2 regions of the Pelotomaculum schinkii genome follow, and region 1 is predicted to be linked to the other one. Evidence: riboswitches for the same ligand, from Rfam matches in the RefSeq annotation. Region 1 holds a riboswitch; the other holds the start of a gene.
What was found. Region 1 has a riboswitch for molybdenum cofactor ahead of Psch_RS01695 (Kelch repeat-containing protein). Riboswitches for the same ligand answer to the same signal wherever they lie in the genome.
Positions count from the first base shown of each region.

Region 1 (7,992 bases):
AACAACTTGACCAATTTCATACAATGATAATAAGTCTTGGTTACTATCTAAATAGACACTATCAAGAACACTGACCGTATAATTTGGTTGCGCATATTCTATATCGGGATCTTTTTGTAGCTCAGCTATTACACTATCGATACTAGAATCTTTATCTATTTCCAATAAGTCGATTTGCAACTTGACAAATTGTTTTTTTGTCGTCAACTTATTTAGATTTAAATTCTTTTTTGCATTATTTTTTAAAGCTTCTTTTGTGTTTTCATTTTTGTACTTAACTAAAATTTCATTGCTTTTGAATGAAGCTTTCTCTCTGTTTTTTATTGTTTCTCCTATATATTTTGTTGAATTGTCATTTTCTTCTGTGACTTTATTTATATTCTCATTAATATTAACCAATACATCTTTATTCGCATTAGAACTCATGTTTCCTGTTGATAGCTCTTTTTTATTTTCGCTTTCATAATTAAGCAATGTTTCTTTGCTGTTATTAGGAATTTGAGCTTCTGTTAATTGTTCTTTTCCACTTTCACTTGGGAAATTTACTAGTATTTCTTTATTGCTATCTGGAAATGTTTCTTCTATGTCTTGTGTATATGCTACCTGATATGGAATAGATGAAAATAGGATTATTAACGCTAGAAGCGTTACTATAGACTTTTTTATGCCTTCTTTTATCCATTTCCTCTTGTTTTTCAATTTCATAAGCCTCCCGCGTTTTGTTGTGCATACGAACTTTAAGATGCTTCCAACAGTAGAGTAACAGTCGCTTCATATAGTTAATCAGCTAATCTGCTCTTGTAGCACAGGTACGCTTTCTCATGTCACTTTGTAGGATATCGCTGGGTTATTCACATTTGCTTTGAATTTTAAGGTGTTCACCAAGCCTGACCATGATTTACCAGAAGAGACAGTATTGTTTATTGAAAATACAATTGTCCCAGGCTCATTTTGGACGATGGTAACATTCGTACCACTAACAAGCCCTAACTCTGTTTCTATAGTTGGGGTTTGGCCACACGGGTCAAGGAGTTGGAGCTGGGCTGGGTCATATGTTACTGTAAACGTATGGCTTGTAACGGTCATGTTTTTTGCTGAAAACGCCAGGTTGAAGGTGTCCCCTGTAATGGTATTTATTGTGTATATTCCGTTCTGCATGTTCTGCATATTTAGTTCCTGGACATAGTCTAAGTACCCATCAGAATTATGTCCGCCTATTGCATAAACCCTACCATTTAACGCCGTTGCTGCCAGAAAATTGTCTTCTATTGGCATGTCCAATTTTGTTGACCATGTATTTGTTGCAGGATCGTATTCCTCAACTTGATTTAAATAACCACTGTTATAACCGCCTATTACATAGATCTTCCCATTTACTGCTGCCGCTGCTAATCCATGTCTAGGGGTTGGCATAGCTGCTTTTACCGTCCAGGTATTTGTTGCAGGATCGTATTCCTCTACATGATTTGAATAACCGCTACTGTTATAACCGCCTATTGCATAGATCTTCCCGTTCACCGCCGCCGCTGCCAATCCATATCTAGGCGTCGGCATAGCCGCTTTTACCGTCCAGGTATTTGTAGCAGGATCATATTCTTCTAATGTATTTGAATATCCGCTACTGCTATAACCGCCTAGGGCATAAATCTTCCCATTTATTGCTGCTGTAGCTAAACGATATCTTGGTGTGGACAGACCTGCTTTTGCTGTCCAGGTATTTGTCACAGGATTGTATTCTTCTACTGTATTTGAATACCCGCTACTGCTATAACCGCCTAGGGCATAGATTTTCCCGTTTACTGCCGCCGCAGCTAAACGATATCTTGGTGTGGACAGACCTACTTTTGCCACCCAGGTATCTGTTGCAGGGTTATATTCTTCTACTGTATTTAAACACCAGTTATTGCTAAAACCGCCTATAACATAGACCTTTCCATTTTCCGCTGCCGCTGCCAATTCTCCTCTTGGTGTGGGCATGGATGCCCTAATTTGATAACAACTTCCTTTTGTCAGCGAATAAACTTTTTTGCTCCATCCACCCGTTGTAGCATTATACTTTACCCTGATCCTGTATATATGCGTAACATCGGTTACCAAGCCGCTGTGTATATAAGCGGTGCTTGCGCCATTGTCAATGACCGCGCCGTCGATCTCAATGTCGTACCCGATTGCGTCGGGCACAGGGTCCCACGATACTGTGATGGTGGAGGAATCAATTGAAGTTGCTTTAAAGTTATTTGGCACATTTGAGATTAAAAGCGTATATGGCCCTGTTCCGTCAGAATATTCCCTTGTTTTTATATAATACGTTTGGCCGGCCTGAAGACTAACTATAATCCTGAAGTTGTAATTGTCTCCACTATCATCATCATATTTAATAAAATTTTGATTGCTATCATACAATTCCCCGATTGTATCTATTGAACCTAGACTTTCAATAATATATGAACCACTCACTGCCGGAGTGAAATTGAAGCAATCAACATCATTAGCGTAGTCAATCCATCCTTGAACTGTTGAGCCAATATCAATTGCTGTTGAATCTGCAAAGTCATTGCCATAGTCGTCAGTTCCTAATACTAGTTCTTCTACTGCATTTAATATATTATAATCGTTTGCTCCTCCGATTGCATAAATCCGGTTGCCCGCAGCCGCTGCCGCCAGTAAATGTCTGGGTGTTGGCATACTTGCTGTTGTTCTCCACGTATTTGTTGCTGGGGTATACTCTTCTACCACGTTCCGGCTATTATCATCGTAGAAGTATCGTCCTCCCATTGCATAAATTTTTCCGTTTGCAGCGGCCGCCGACAGTCCGAATCTCGGCATCGGCATACCTGTTTTTGCCGTCCACGTGTTTGTTGCGGGATTATATTCTTCCACTGTATTTAAGCTGTTATAACCGGTATCATTAAAACCGCCTATAGCGTAAATCTTCCCATTGACAGCCGTCACCGCCAAATAATTTCTTGCTGTAGGCATACTTGCTTTCGCCGTCCAGGTATTTGTGGCAGGATTATATTCTTCTACTGCATTTAATAATCCGCTGTTATTTCCACCTATCGCATAGATCTTCCCATCTACCGCTGCCGCTGCTAACAAAAACCTTGATGTGGGCATACTTGCTTTTACCGCCCAGGTATTTGTTGCCGGATCATATTCCTCTACTGTATTTAACTTGCCGTTATAATTACCGCCGCCTATGGCATATATCTTCCCGTTTACTGCTGCAGCAGCTAAGCCGTCCCTTGGTGTAGGCATGCTTGCTTTTGTAGTCCAGGTATTTGTCGCAGGATCGTATTCTTCTACTGTATTTAAATAGCCGCTACTGCCTTCGCCGCCTATTGCATATATCTTCCCGTTAACCTCTGCTGCTGCCAAACGAAATCTTGGCGTAGGCATGCTCGCCTTAATATTCCAGATCTCTCCGGAGTACAGGCTGTATTCGCCAGCGGTCTGATAAATTGTATCCGAGACGGTAGGATTGCCATAAGCAAGCTCTTTATCTATGGTTTCGCCATATACTGAATCAGTTACTGAAATGTCCTCGTATACTGAATCACTGACTGATATGTCGTTATTATCTTCTCTGATTAACGTTTCACTCTTTTCCGGAATGGCAGTTGATGCCGCGCTGCCGCAGTTGATCTTGTTCCCATCGCTTACTTGATTGAGCAGACTGGGCAGTTTATCGGAGGTTTGTATTATTATCTGTTTGAGCCCCTCCGCAGCGGCATTTTTGCATGCTCCCAGTATCAGCGCGGCTTCGGCTGATACAAAGGCGGCTGACTGGGATGTCCCGCTGCTCATACCATGCCTGTCGCCGGGTGTGGCGCTGACGATATTCTCACCCTGAGCTGAGACATCTACCGATGTCTCACCATAGTTTGAATAGCCTGATAAATTTCCGTCTTTGTTGATGGAGGCGACTGTGATAATGTTATTCTCGCCGTATGACGCCGGGTAAACCGGACTGGTGTCGATATCGGCATTGCTGTTGCCTGCCGCGCATACGAAGAGCATGGTGGAATTTGCAATGGCTTCTTTTAAGGCCGGGTTGTCGAAGCTTGTCCCCCAGCTGCAGTTTGCGATTTTTGCGCCGTTTTTTTCAGCGTACTCAATGGCTTCAATGATGTCGCTGGTATAGGCCGTACCGTTTTTAAATACTTTCAACGGCAATATCTTTGCTTCAGGCGCTGCCCCGGCAATGATACCCGCGAGATGTGTCCCGTGCCATTCGTCGTATTCCCGGCCATGCCTGTGTACTTCGTTGTTATCGTCACTGAAGTTCCAGCCGTTTGTGTCGTCGATGTAGCCGTTGCCGTCGTCATCGGTCCCATTGCCGGGCGTTTCGCTTTTGTTTGTCCAAATTCTCTGCGATAACTCCTTATGGGTGATGTCTATTCCTGTATCCAATATGGCGACTATGGCTCCCTCTCCCTGGGATTTTCCCCAGGCGGCTTTTATATTGACGTCAGCCATGTTCACCGGCGTTCCGGCATTGGCTGTATTTTTCTGCGCTTCTTTTTTTGCTTGGTAGGTTGTTAGCCATTGTTCTACCATCGGGTCATTGGGCGGAAGTCCTTGCAGGAATTCCGGCAAGTTTTCTTCTCCCGGCCGGGCGCTAGCTTGTCCAGCTTGATTGTCCGGACTCTCATCCTGTTGCACTGCATCAGTTATGTCCTGCTCGTTTTGCTGTGCATCTATTTCCGCATCCAGCGATGCTGCCGTCAGCTCATAATCAGGCTGAATGTATTCAATTTCGCTTTCTGCATTTTTACTTTTTACTTTCGCTATGAAATCTTCTTTCCTCATCTTTGTTTTTGTCGTTATGACATTAAAGCTTTTAAACTTGCTGTTGTTGATATTTCTTATTTCTTTCAAATCTTGACCTAAAGAAACGGCCAGACTGCCCTTGCTTTTGCCGCTTTTGTATTTAACGATAAAGCGGTCGGTTTTATACTCGTTCAGATCTAACGGGCAAAGAGGGTCAAACTGCATTTGCGCGTAAACTTCATCGGCAACATCTTGGTCTAAATTGCCATTCTCGTCCCTGCCGGCATATACATCTTCTTGTATGCTTGGAGCGCCGGTTTCATTGCTTTTTTGGTTCTTTTCATTTATGCCGTTATAATTTGCATTGACCGATAACGGCAGAGACGTTGTTGTAAGAGTTAGAGACAGTGCCAGAAACAAAGAAAGAACCATCTTCATTACTGCTTTTTTCAACTTTTCTCCCCCTAAAAAAATATTAGTAGACCACATGCTTTTTGGGTAATAAACCCTATATCGCATTAATAAAACCTTGCTTTGGAGCCGTTAGACACCTCCGCCGGCTGTATTGCGCTTTTTCGATTTATTTTATTAAAATGATGGTTTTGGAATAAAGAATAAGCCCTTCATTGCGAAATAAATTGCAATGAAGGGCTTTATAAACCCCAACATATACTATCCTTTCCACAATGGGAGGTACGACCGTTTCCGGTACGCACCCTGCCGGTCAAGTTACCCTAGCCAACATGGCCATAGGTAAAATGACTTCGGATAATGTTTATCATTTGGGCGTTATAAAACAATCTGTCACCATTAATGGTAATAACAGGCATATTAAATTGCAAGAGCAAATAATGTTACAATTTGTCATTTAAGCCAATGGCTTACTAATAAGAACTGCCGGCATTGTTGCCGGCTAAATGGGAGCAGTCGTTGAAAAGCGTAAGAATTCCGTACTCCCAACCGGTGAAGTCAAGGATACTCAAAGACCCGTTATGAAGTCCCAGCCGCCAGTATTTACCCAAATCCATTTCCAGAACGCTGCCCACGATGCTTCTGATTGGACCCCCGTGGGACACTACCGCTATCCGGCCGTCGCTGTGCCGCGCTATAATCTCCTTGATGGCGTTAACGGACCTTTCAATCAATTCATTGTAGGTTTCACCGCCCGGGATCCTGATTGAAAACGGGTTTTCCCACCATTGTTCTATTTCACCGGCAAAAAGCTCTTTTATTTCTGCAATGGTTAACCCTTCCCAGGCTCCAAAATTCAGCTCTCTTAGTGCGGGGACAGTCACAATGGACATGCCGTGCCGGCTGGAGATAATTGTTGCTGTTTCACGCGCTCTGACCAGGTCGCTGGCATAAAACGCGTCAAGCTTCAGTGCCGCCAGCCGTTTACCCAGGCTAACCGCCTGCCGGCGGCCACGCTCCGACAACGGTATGTCGGTCACTCCCTGGAACTTCATGGTGTTATTCCACTCTGTTTCCCCATGTCTGATTAAGTACACACGGCAGCTCATTTATTCTCTCCCTGTACTATTGCTTTAAGAGCCAGCAACAGCTTCTCGTTTTCCGGGCGAGTTTTTACTGCCAGTCGCAAAAAACGACCGGCCAGCCCGTTAAAATCAGAGCATTCCCTGACCAGCACCCCCTGCCTGCCCAGCAGTTCGGTTAATTCAAATGAAGTGAACCCGCTGCCGGCAACATCTGCCAGGATAAAATTAGCGGCTGCGGGCAGTGGTTGAACACCGGGCAGTGAGGCAAGCTGTCCGAAAAGAAATTTCTTTTCACAGTTCACTATTCGGCAGGTATCCCGCATGTGTTGGTAATCCATCAAGCCGGCTACGCCGGCAACCTGGGCCAGTACATTAACATTCCAGGGGTCCCTGGCGGCGCTCATGCGGGACAGCAGTTCCCCGGGCCCGGCTATCGCCCCCAAGCGCAGACCGGGGATGCCAAAGAATTTGGTCATGGAGTAAAGGACCGCCAGGTTGGGTTGTTGTCCGGCCATTTTGATAACAGAAAAAAGCTCCCGCCTGGGGACAAAATCCATAAACGCTTCATCTATGAGGACCATAACACCGTGCAAACACGCTTTTTCAAGAATGGTCAGGATTGTTTTGCGGCCGGTTAACCGCCCGGTGGGGTTATTGGGGTTGCACAGAAAAAGGAGGTCTGCGTCAGGCAATGAGGCGATGATCTCGTCAACCGGAAGCCTGAAGCCGTTTTCTTCGGGCATGGGCAGTTCAAGCACTTCACCCCCCTGGCACAAGACCGCAAGGGCATATTCACAAAAAGTCGGTACCGGGATAAGCGCCCTCCTGCACCTCAGCACGCGGACTAGCAGGTAAACCAGTTCAGCTGCCCCGTTACCCATCAGCAGCCTTTCTTCTTTTATCCCCAGATATTTTGCCAGTTCAGACTTGAGTTCAGTGCAGTCCGGATCCGGGTAGGCGGAAATCAGGTCAAGGTTTTTCGATATGGCTGAAAGCGCCTTGCGGGAGGGTCCAAGAGGATTGATATTGGCGCTGAAATCCGTAATGTCTTTGACCGGCAGACCGTACTTACGGGCGGCTTTATTCAGGTTTCCGCCGTGTGTGTGTTCCAGAGGCAACTTGCATGACTCCTTTCAAAATGAAACAAGCGCCTGTATATTGGCAGCTAGAAAACAGAATGAAAGCCGCAGGTCCACCGGAGTATGGGGTAAGCTGCCAGGAGCAGGACCACCTCAAGCAGTTCATTGATAAACCCGTAGGTGTCACCGGTTAACCCGCCCAACTCCTTGACAATCTTTTTGCCTGCCAACCAGGCGGCAAAAGCCGCCAGCGCCACCAGCCAGGCCCCCTGCAGCCCTAGAATCAATGCGACCGCAACAGCGGTAATAATGGTTGAGCCTGCCAGCTCCCTGCTGCCTGACTGTACGGCATAAACTTTTCCGAGCCCATCCGGTCTGGCATAAGGAAAGGCTATAACAGCAATGGCCATGCCCCACCTGCTTATCGCAGGAAGGACCAGCAGGACTTTAAATAAAACACCGTCCGGAAGCTCGAGCAAGAGGTTGTATTTCAATAACAGCAGGCATATTACTCCGATAACGCCAAAAGCTCCTACCCTGCTGTCCCGCATAATCTCAAGCTTTCTTTCCCGCGGCCGCCCGCTAAAAAGGCCGTCAACACTGTCCATAAAGCCGTCCAGGTGCATGCCGCCGGTCAGGACAAC
Region 1 covers NZ_QFGA01000001.1:331,350-339,341, reverse strand. Annotated here, with positions in the region: gene Psch_RS01700 (S8 family serine peptidase) at 1-699, opposite strand, end outside; gene Psch_RS01695 (Kelch repeat-containing protein) at 820-5,226, opposite strand; molybdenum cofactor riboswitch at 5,432-5,555, opposite strand; gene cobC (alpha-ribazole phosphatase) at 5,658-6,293, opposite strand; gene cobD (threonine-phosphate decarboxylase CobD) at 6,290-7,387, opposite strand; gene cobS (adenosylcobinamide-GDP ribazoletransferase) at 7,435-7,992, opposite strand, start outside.

Region 2 (7,992 bases), on a different contig from region 1:
CGGCGCTGATTGTACACGTCCTGCACCGGGATAAGTACCTGCCCATTGCCCGGGCCGCGCTTTTAACTTCCTTGCTTGGCTATATTATCTCCCTGGTCAGCCTTTTCCTGGATATCGGACGTTGGTATAACTTCTGGAGGCCTTTCTTCTACTGGGGTTTCCACTCGGTATTGTTCGAAGTGTTCTGGTGTATTTCGCTGTATACCACTATCCAGGTCCTGGAGTTTGGCGACATCTTCTTCGAGAAGGTGAAATTTCCGGCTTTAAAAAAGCTCCTGGGGTACATGATGACGCCGCTTTTAATCCTCGGTATTGTTCTACCCAGCCTGCACCAGTCCTCACTGGGCTCGCTCTACATCGTTGCGGTTGATAAGCTGTATCCCCTGTGGTGGTCCATGATCATACCCTTCTTCTTCGTCTGGTCCGCCTTCTTCCTGGGGCCGGCCATGGTCACTATTGAAGGCACCCTGGCGTCGAGGGCTTACGGACGGCAGCCGGAACTGCCTGTCTTTCAAAGCATGACCAAGATAACCATGTGGATGATGATCATTTACTTTATCGTCAAGATGATCGATCTGAACTACCGTGGCGTTTTCGGGATGGCCTTCAACGGCTCTTTCGAGAGCAACATGTTTTTAATCGAGATGATTGTCTTTATCCTGCTGCCTATTTTCATGTATGCCATTCCTGCCATCCGCACCAAGCTGTGGGGTGTTGTTACGGCTTCTCTCCTGGTGGTAGTCGGTGTAGTGTTCAACCGCATGAATGTGGTCTTCACCGGTATGGCCAAGAGTGTGGGCGGCAGCTACTTCCCGAGCGTCTGGGAATTTCTCATTACCCTCGGTATGTGGAGCTTCCTGGCGCTGGCCTACCTGTTTATTGTTGAAAATTTCTCGATCCTGCCCAAGGAAGAACATACTCACAGCACACATACCAGCTATGGCACAGGCTTCAATGTTTAATAACAAACAACGCATTAAATGAATTGAGAGATATTCATTCGGCAGTTTTGGCCGATACGTAATAAAATCAATAGATTCAGGAACTTTGAGGGGAAGAGCTGGAATGCTTGAAAAACTATTTATTTCGTTTATTCTAAAGTAAAGGAGGTTACTATTAACTAATATGAAAAAATATATTAGCCGCCGTGATTTCTTTAAATATTTGGGAGTAGGCGCAGCCGGAGCGACTTTATCCGGAGCGACTTTATTTGGAGGAGTCGGCGCAAAACCTGCTTTAGCTGGAGAAAATTTGCCTAGTTTTGAGTTGGGTACTTTTAAGTTAAAGAAAACCAAAGAAACTGCTTCTGGCTGTCCTTATTGCGGATGTGGTTGTAGTACTATTGTTTATTCAGAAAACGATAAGGTGGTTTTTATTGAAGGGGATCCTGATAGTCCTATTAATGAGGGGGCTTTATGTCCAAAAGGGGCAGCTCTTCCGGATATCCATAACTTTGTAAATAAAAAGCGTCAGCGTGTACTCAACCCGAATCGGTTAACGGAGGTTCTTTACCGTGCCCCCGGCAGCAACCAGTGGGAAGTAAAAGACTGGGATTGGGCTATGCCTGAAATCGCTAAAAGGGTAAAAAAGACCCGGGATGAACACTTTGAAGAAAAAGACGCTAATGGTGTCACGGTTAACCGCACCATGGCCATTTGCCAGATGGGCAGCGCAAATATTAACAACGAAGAAGACTATTTAATTAATAAGCTCATGCGGGGAGCCCTGGGTGTGGTTGATCTTGACCATTGCGCCCGTCTCTGACACGCCCCAACCGTAGCCGGTCTGGCTAATACTTTTGGTCGGGGAGTAATGACTAATAGTTTTACTGATTATAAGAATACAGACATATTTTTAATTATTGGATCCAACCCGGCCGAAGCTCACCCCATGGCCATGCGTCACATTGGCAAGGCCCTGGCAAAAGGAGCCAAAATGATTGTCGTTGACCCGAGGTTTACCAAAACAGCGGCCAAGGCAGATATTTACGTTCCTTTGCGTCCGGGGACAGACATTGCCTTTCTTTACGGTCTGATTAACTACGCCGTTGAAAATGATCTTTACCAACACGAGTACGTGCATAACTATACCAATGCTTCTTACTTAATCAGTCCCGATTATAATTTTGCGGATGGTGTTTTTTCCGGTTTAGAGGAAAAAGACGGCAAACTATCCTATAACACCGCCAGCTGGGCTTACCAAAAAGACGGCGATAATATTAAAAAAGACCCCACTTTGCAGGATCCCCGGTGCGTCTGGCAAATCATGAAAAAGCATGTTTCCCGCTATGACATCAAAACGGTCAGCAAAGTCACGGGAACCCCGGAAGATATTTTACAAAAAGCTTACGCTACTTATTGCGAGTCGGGAAAACCGGATGTGGCAGGCAATTTAATTTACGTACTGGGAATCACCCAGCACAGTTACGGAACTCAAAACACACGGGCAACTACCATGGTGCAGCTCTTGCTGGGCAATGTAGGCCTGCCCGGTGGCGGCCTTAACCCCCAGCGGGGGCAGTCAAATGTTCAGGGCGCCTGTGACGTGGGAATGCTGTGGAATAATATTACGGGCTATCTCAATGTCCCCGATGCGACAAAACATCCCACGTATAAGGACTACCTGGCGGTGGAAACGCCCAAGACGGGATACTGGTCCAACAAACCCAAGTTCCTGGCCAGCCTGCTCAAGGCCTGGTACGGGGAAAAAGCCGCCAAAGAAAATGACTTTTGCTATGACTGGCTGCCTAAATCAGACGGGAAAGACCATTCCCACATGTCTTCCTACGTCTCCCTGGCGGAAGGACATATTAAAGGCGTCTTTTGCTGGGCTGAAAATCCTTCCGTAGCCGGGCCGGATGCTTCTCACGAGGCCAAGGCCCTGGAAAACGCGGACTGGATGGTCTGTGTTGATTTATTTGAAAACGAAACAGCAGCTTTCTGGAAGCGTCCAGGAGTAAACCCGGCGGATATAAAAACTGAAGTTTTTGTGCTGCCGGGCGCTCTCATATACGAATCAGAAGGCACGAGAACAAACAGTTCACGCCATATTCAATGGCGCTGGAAGGCTGTTGAGCCGCCCGGACAGGCAAAAAGCAGTCTCTGGATTGCCGACCGGATATTTAAGGCTGTCCGCCAGGAATACCGTAGCGGCGGCAAATTTACCGATCCTATTTTAAACATGGTTTGGAATTATGATAAGCCGGGACAGGACGGGCCGGATATAGAAAAAATAGCGATTGAAATGAACGGTTATAATGTGGCGGACGGCCGGGTTTTAGGTACTTTCGGCGACCTGAAAGATGATGGTTCTACGGCCTGCGGTATATGGGTTTACGCCGGTTATTATTACGTTGACCCCAATGAGCAAGACCCGTTGTTAAAGATACCCGCTACCAAAAGGCATGGTACGGAGGATAAAAGCGGGCTTGGCGTATATCCGAAATGGACCTTTGCCTGGCCTGTGAATCGGCGCATTGTTTATAACCGTTGTTCGGCTGACCCGGCCGGACGGCCCTGGAAAAAGGATAAACCCTATATGGTCTGGGACGGAACAAAGTGGATTGCCAACGATGTTCCCGATTTCGGCATCACGGACGCGGCTACAAAAGCGCCGGTACCACCGGAAAAGACAGCCAATGCTCCTTTTATTATGCTTCCTGAAGGGCAGGCGCGCTTCTTTGTTCCTGCCGGCTTGAAAGAAGGTCCTATGCCGGAACACTACGAACCGGTGGAAAGCCCGGTAAAAAATTTAATTAGTAAGCAGCAAAACAATCCTATGGCTAAGAGATGGGGAGGCGAATTTGCTAAATTGGCCGAAACCGGCAGCAAAGAGTTCCCTTACGTGGCTACAACCGTCCATTACATTGAACATTATCAAACCGGGGTAAGAACCAGAAACAGCCCCATGCTGGTAGAATTGATGCCGGAACAATTTGCCACCATATCGCCGACTTTAGCCGGTAATTTGGGAATAAAACCTGGAGATGAGATAATTGTAAGCAGCGCCCGGGCGGAAATAAAAATGAAGGCCAATGTTTTACCGATTGTTAAACCCTTAATTGTAAACGGCAGTCCCATTGAAATTGTTTCCTTGCCATGGAGCTGGGGCTACATGGGATTATCCAAGGGAAGCATTGGGAACGATTTAACACCTTTTATCGGTGATGCTAACGTCGTTGTTCCGGAATACAAATCTTTTTTAGTTAACATTAGAAAAGCATAACTATTAGCTTAAGACTAACGAGCGGACCTAAATAACCTTAGTAATTAATCATGTTTTATGGTATCCTTAAAGCAACAGCCTGACTTTTGCAGGAAAGACAAAGAAAAAAACAGCGTAACCACTTGAAACATAGCGGTTGGCGCTGTTTTTGTTTTGTCATAACTTCATTGTGGAAATCAGCCTTTTTTCACATCACCTAAAATATTTTTAATAATAAATGCTTCATGGCCTCCGGTGTAAGAGGGGGTACCGACGTTTTAGGAGCTTTTTTCACAGGAAGGGAGATGACTTTCTGGAAATGGAGTATACCTTCAGGTTCCCCGTATTGGGCATAGCGGAAAAAGGAGCCATTGAGCCGCCGATTAGTTGCCGTAATGGGTGATATTACATAGAGATAATCATAATTAGAGGGAAAATATTAGGGTTAGGAAATAGCATAAGTCGGTAATACTGAACACTTCCCGTCAACAGCTGAAAATGCCCGAAAGGCCCTCCACAGAACTCGAAATCGAGTAGACCGTGATGAGCGGTCTCGTGGGTTCGAATCCCACCCTCTCCGCCATATTGCGTAGCAGCAGGGGGGGAACCAGGAGCTATTTTTCGTGTTCCCGGAGATGAGCTGCTTATTGAATCCACAGGCCAGCTCATCTCCCTGCAGGATATTAATCTAAGCGAAGTATTATTATGAGCAACTAAAATGAATACACTTCCCCCCATTATAATTTTTGGCGTCCAGCCTGAGGTTATCGGTTACCAAACTGAGCTGTCACCAACCCTTCAAAATACACTCCACCGTTTGATCCAACTTATCAAAAAGGAAATATTAAAAATTTTTACATAAAAAATATTTTATATTATTGTAATTTAGAAGGAATTTTAAATATTTAGTGGAAAATTATCATTATATTTCTCCGAGCCAGGTTATAACCTAAGCAATTGGTATGGTTTACCGGCCGTTAGGGTTCACCGGGAAACTGTTGAGCCTCCCATTGTGGAAAGGAGATCTCTTAAGCAAAGATAAAACTTTGTCCTTTTCACATTGGACAAAGTTTTACCTTTCCTTTTAAAGATATTGATATGATATAGCTTTGTTATAAGTAATGTTTTTTGAAAAATATCATTATGTTCTCCGAGCCAGGTACAACCTAAGCAATTGGTATGGTTTGCTGGCCGTTAGGGTCCATCGGGAAACTGTTGGGCCTCCCATTGTGGAAAGGAGATCTCGTAAGCAAAGGTAGAACTTTGTTCTTTTCACATTGGACAAAGTTTTACCTTTCCTTTTAGAGGCATTTAATGATTCTTAATCATTTAAAATATCGATACTGGAGTTCCAGCCATAAGGAGTCCTCTTTCGTGAAACGATGCGTTAAATTTGGCAGCTCAGATGCGGCCAAATATGAGACTGGTTTCCAAGTAACCGGTTAAAGGGGGTGCATAGAGACACATAACTTACCGGGACTTTATTAATTCATTTACAGGGAGGGATAAGGACTTGAGTTTAACCAGGCGTGAATTTATTAAGCTATGTATGAGCTCTGCGGTGGGGGCAAGCCTGCTCACAATTGTCGGACCTGATCTTGAGAAAACACTGGCTCTGGCAGCCGAAGGCAAACCGCCGGTGATCTGGCTGCAGGGGGCCAGCTGTACCGGATGTTCCGTATCTTTGTTAAACAGCGTTGACCCCGCAATTGAAAAAGTACTTCTCGATATTATCAGCTTAAAATATCACCCGAATATTTCTGCCGGGTCCGGCCACCTCATCGCTGAGATCCTGGACGAAGCCGCCACCAAATACAAGGATCAGTTTATACTGGTTGTTGAAGGCGCCATCCCCCTTAACAACGACGGTGTTTATTGTACCATCGCTGAAAAGGACGGGCGGGAAATAACCATGCTGCACGCGGTAAATGTACTGGGCAAAGCGGCCAAGGCCGTGATTGCCGCCGGCCAGTGCGCATCATACGGAGGTATTCCCGGCGCAGCCCCCAATCCCACCGGAGTCGTGGGAGTAAATAAGATCGTTGACGAAAAAAAGGTGATCAATATCTCCCTGTGCCCGATGCAGCCGGACCATTTCCTGGGCACCGTGGTATATATATTGACATACGGCGAGATCCCGGAACTGGACCGGTATGGACGGCCCAAGATGTTTTTCCCGAAACCAATACATGAAAGCTGCTTAAGGCGTGAACATTTTGACGCAGGCAGGTTCGCGCGTTTCATCGGAGATGAGGGCTGCCTGGCCCTGTTGGGCTGCAAGGGCTTTGTGGCTATGTCCGACTGCCCCACCCGCGGCTGGAACAACAACGTCAACTGGTGTGTTAAGGCCGGCGCCCCTTGCTATGCCTGCTCGGAACCGACATTCCCCGATATGTCCTCACCAATTTACGGCGTTTATCCCTTAACGAACAAAACAGCGGCTGCTGCAGCCTATTTGAATCCCCAGAAAACAGAGTTTTTGGAAAAGAACAGAGCTAGCAGAAAACTTGCTGAGTGAGGTGAAATGAAGCAGTGGTACAACGTATTATTATTGATCCGGTAACCCGGATAGAAGGGCACCTGAAAATTGAAGCAGAGATTGAAAACGGCCGGGTCATTGACGCCAAGTCGAGCGGCACTCTATTCCGCGGTCTGGAAATAATCGCCAGAGGGCGGGATCCCCGCGACGCCTGCCACCTGGTCCAGCGGATCTGCGGCGTCTGCCCCATCGCGCACGGCACCGCCTCCATCTTGTGCCTGGACGACGCCTTTAACGTCACCCCGCCTGCCAACGGCAGGATTTTGCGCAACTTGATTCAAGGCTCAAACTACCTGATGTCACACATCCTGCACTTTTACCATCTGACCGCCCTTGATTACGTTAAGGGTCCGGATACCGCCCCTTTCATCCCCCGGTATGAGGGTGACTACCGGCTGCCCAAGGAAATCAACGACAAAGCCGTGGAGCACTATATCCAGGCTTTGGACATCCGCAAAAAGGCGCATGAAATGGGCGCCGTATTCGGGGCCAAAATGCCGCACGTTACCGCCTACACGGCAGGCGGGGTAACGGAAACCGTCACGCCGGAGAAAATTACTCAGTTCAAGGCTTACCTCGTGGAAATAACTTCCTTTATCAACGACGTATATGTCCCGGATGTCCTGGCTGTAGCAGGCGCATATGACGATTGGTTCACCATCGGAGCAGGCTGCAAAAACCTGCTGGCCTACGGCGCTTTCCGGTTAACCGACCAGTTGGACCCGGATGGACAACAACAGCTTTTCAGGCGCGGTATCTACACCAAAGGCCAGTACGCGCCCATGGACCCTAAAAAGATTACCGAGGAAGTTAAATATTCCTGGTACGACGACAAATCGACCGGCAAATACCCCGGGGATGGCGCGACCGTACCGGCGCCGGGCAAAAAAGACGCCTATTCCTGGCTCAAAGCGCCGCGTTATGACGGCATGCCCTATGAAGTCGGCCCATTGTCGCGGCAGGTCGTTAACAAACAGAAAGACGTTATGGAGTTGGGAGATAAAGCGTTTTCAGTTTTGGGCAGGCACTTCGCCCGCGCCCTGGAAACAGCCCAGGTGGCAGCGGCCATGGTGGAATGGCTTGACCAGTTGGCGCCGGGCCAACCCTGTTATGAACCCTTCGATATTCCCAAGGAAGGGTCGGGCATGGGTCTGCACGAGGCGTCCCGCGGCGCCCTGGGGCACTGGATTACCATCAAAGATTACAAAATTGAGAACTACCAGGCTGTGGTGCCTACAACCTGGAACTGC
Region 2 covers NZ_QFGA01000002.1:25,833-33,824, forward strand. Annotated here, with positions in the region: gene nrfD (NrfD/PsrC family molybdoenzyme membrane anchor subunit) at 1-962, shown strand, start outside; gene fdnG (formate dehydrogenase-N subunit alpha) at 1,126-4,224, shown strand; molybdenum cofactor riboswitch at 5,122-5,242, shown strand; molybdenum cofactor riboswitch at 5,340-5,459, shown strand; gene Psch_RS11130 (hydrogenase small subunit) at 5,717-6,721, shown strand; gene Psch_RS11135 (nickel-dependent hydrogenase large subunit) at 6,736-7,992, shown strand, end outside.
Region 2: it holds a riboswitch for molybdenum cofactor, as region 1 does, so the genes downstream of both, Psch_RS11130 (hydrogenase small subunit) here and Psch_RS01695 (Kelch repeat-containing protein) in region 1, are expected to answer to the same signal.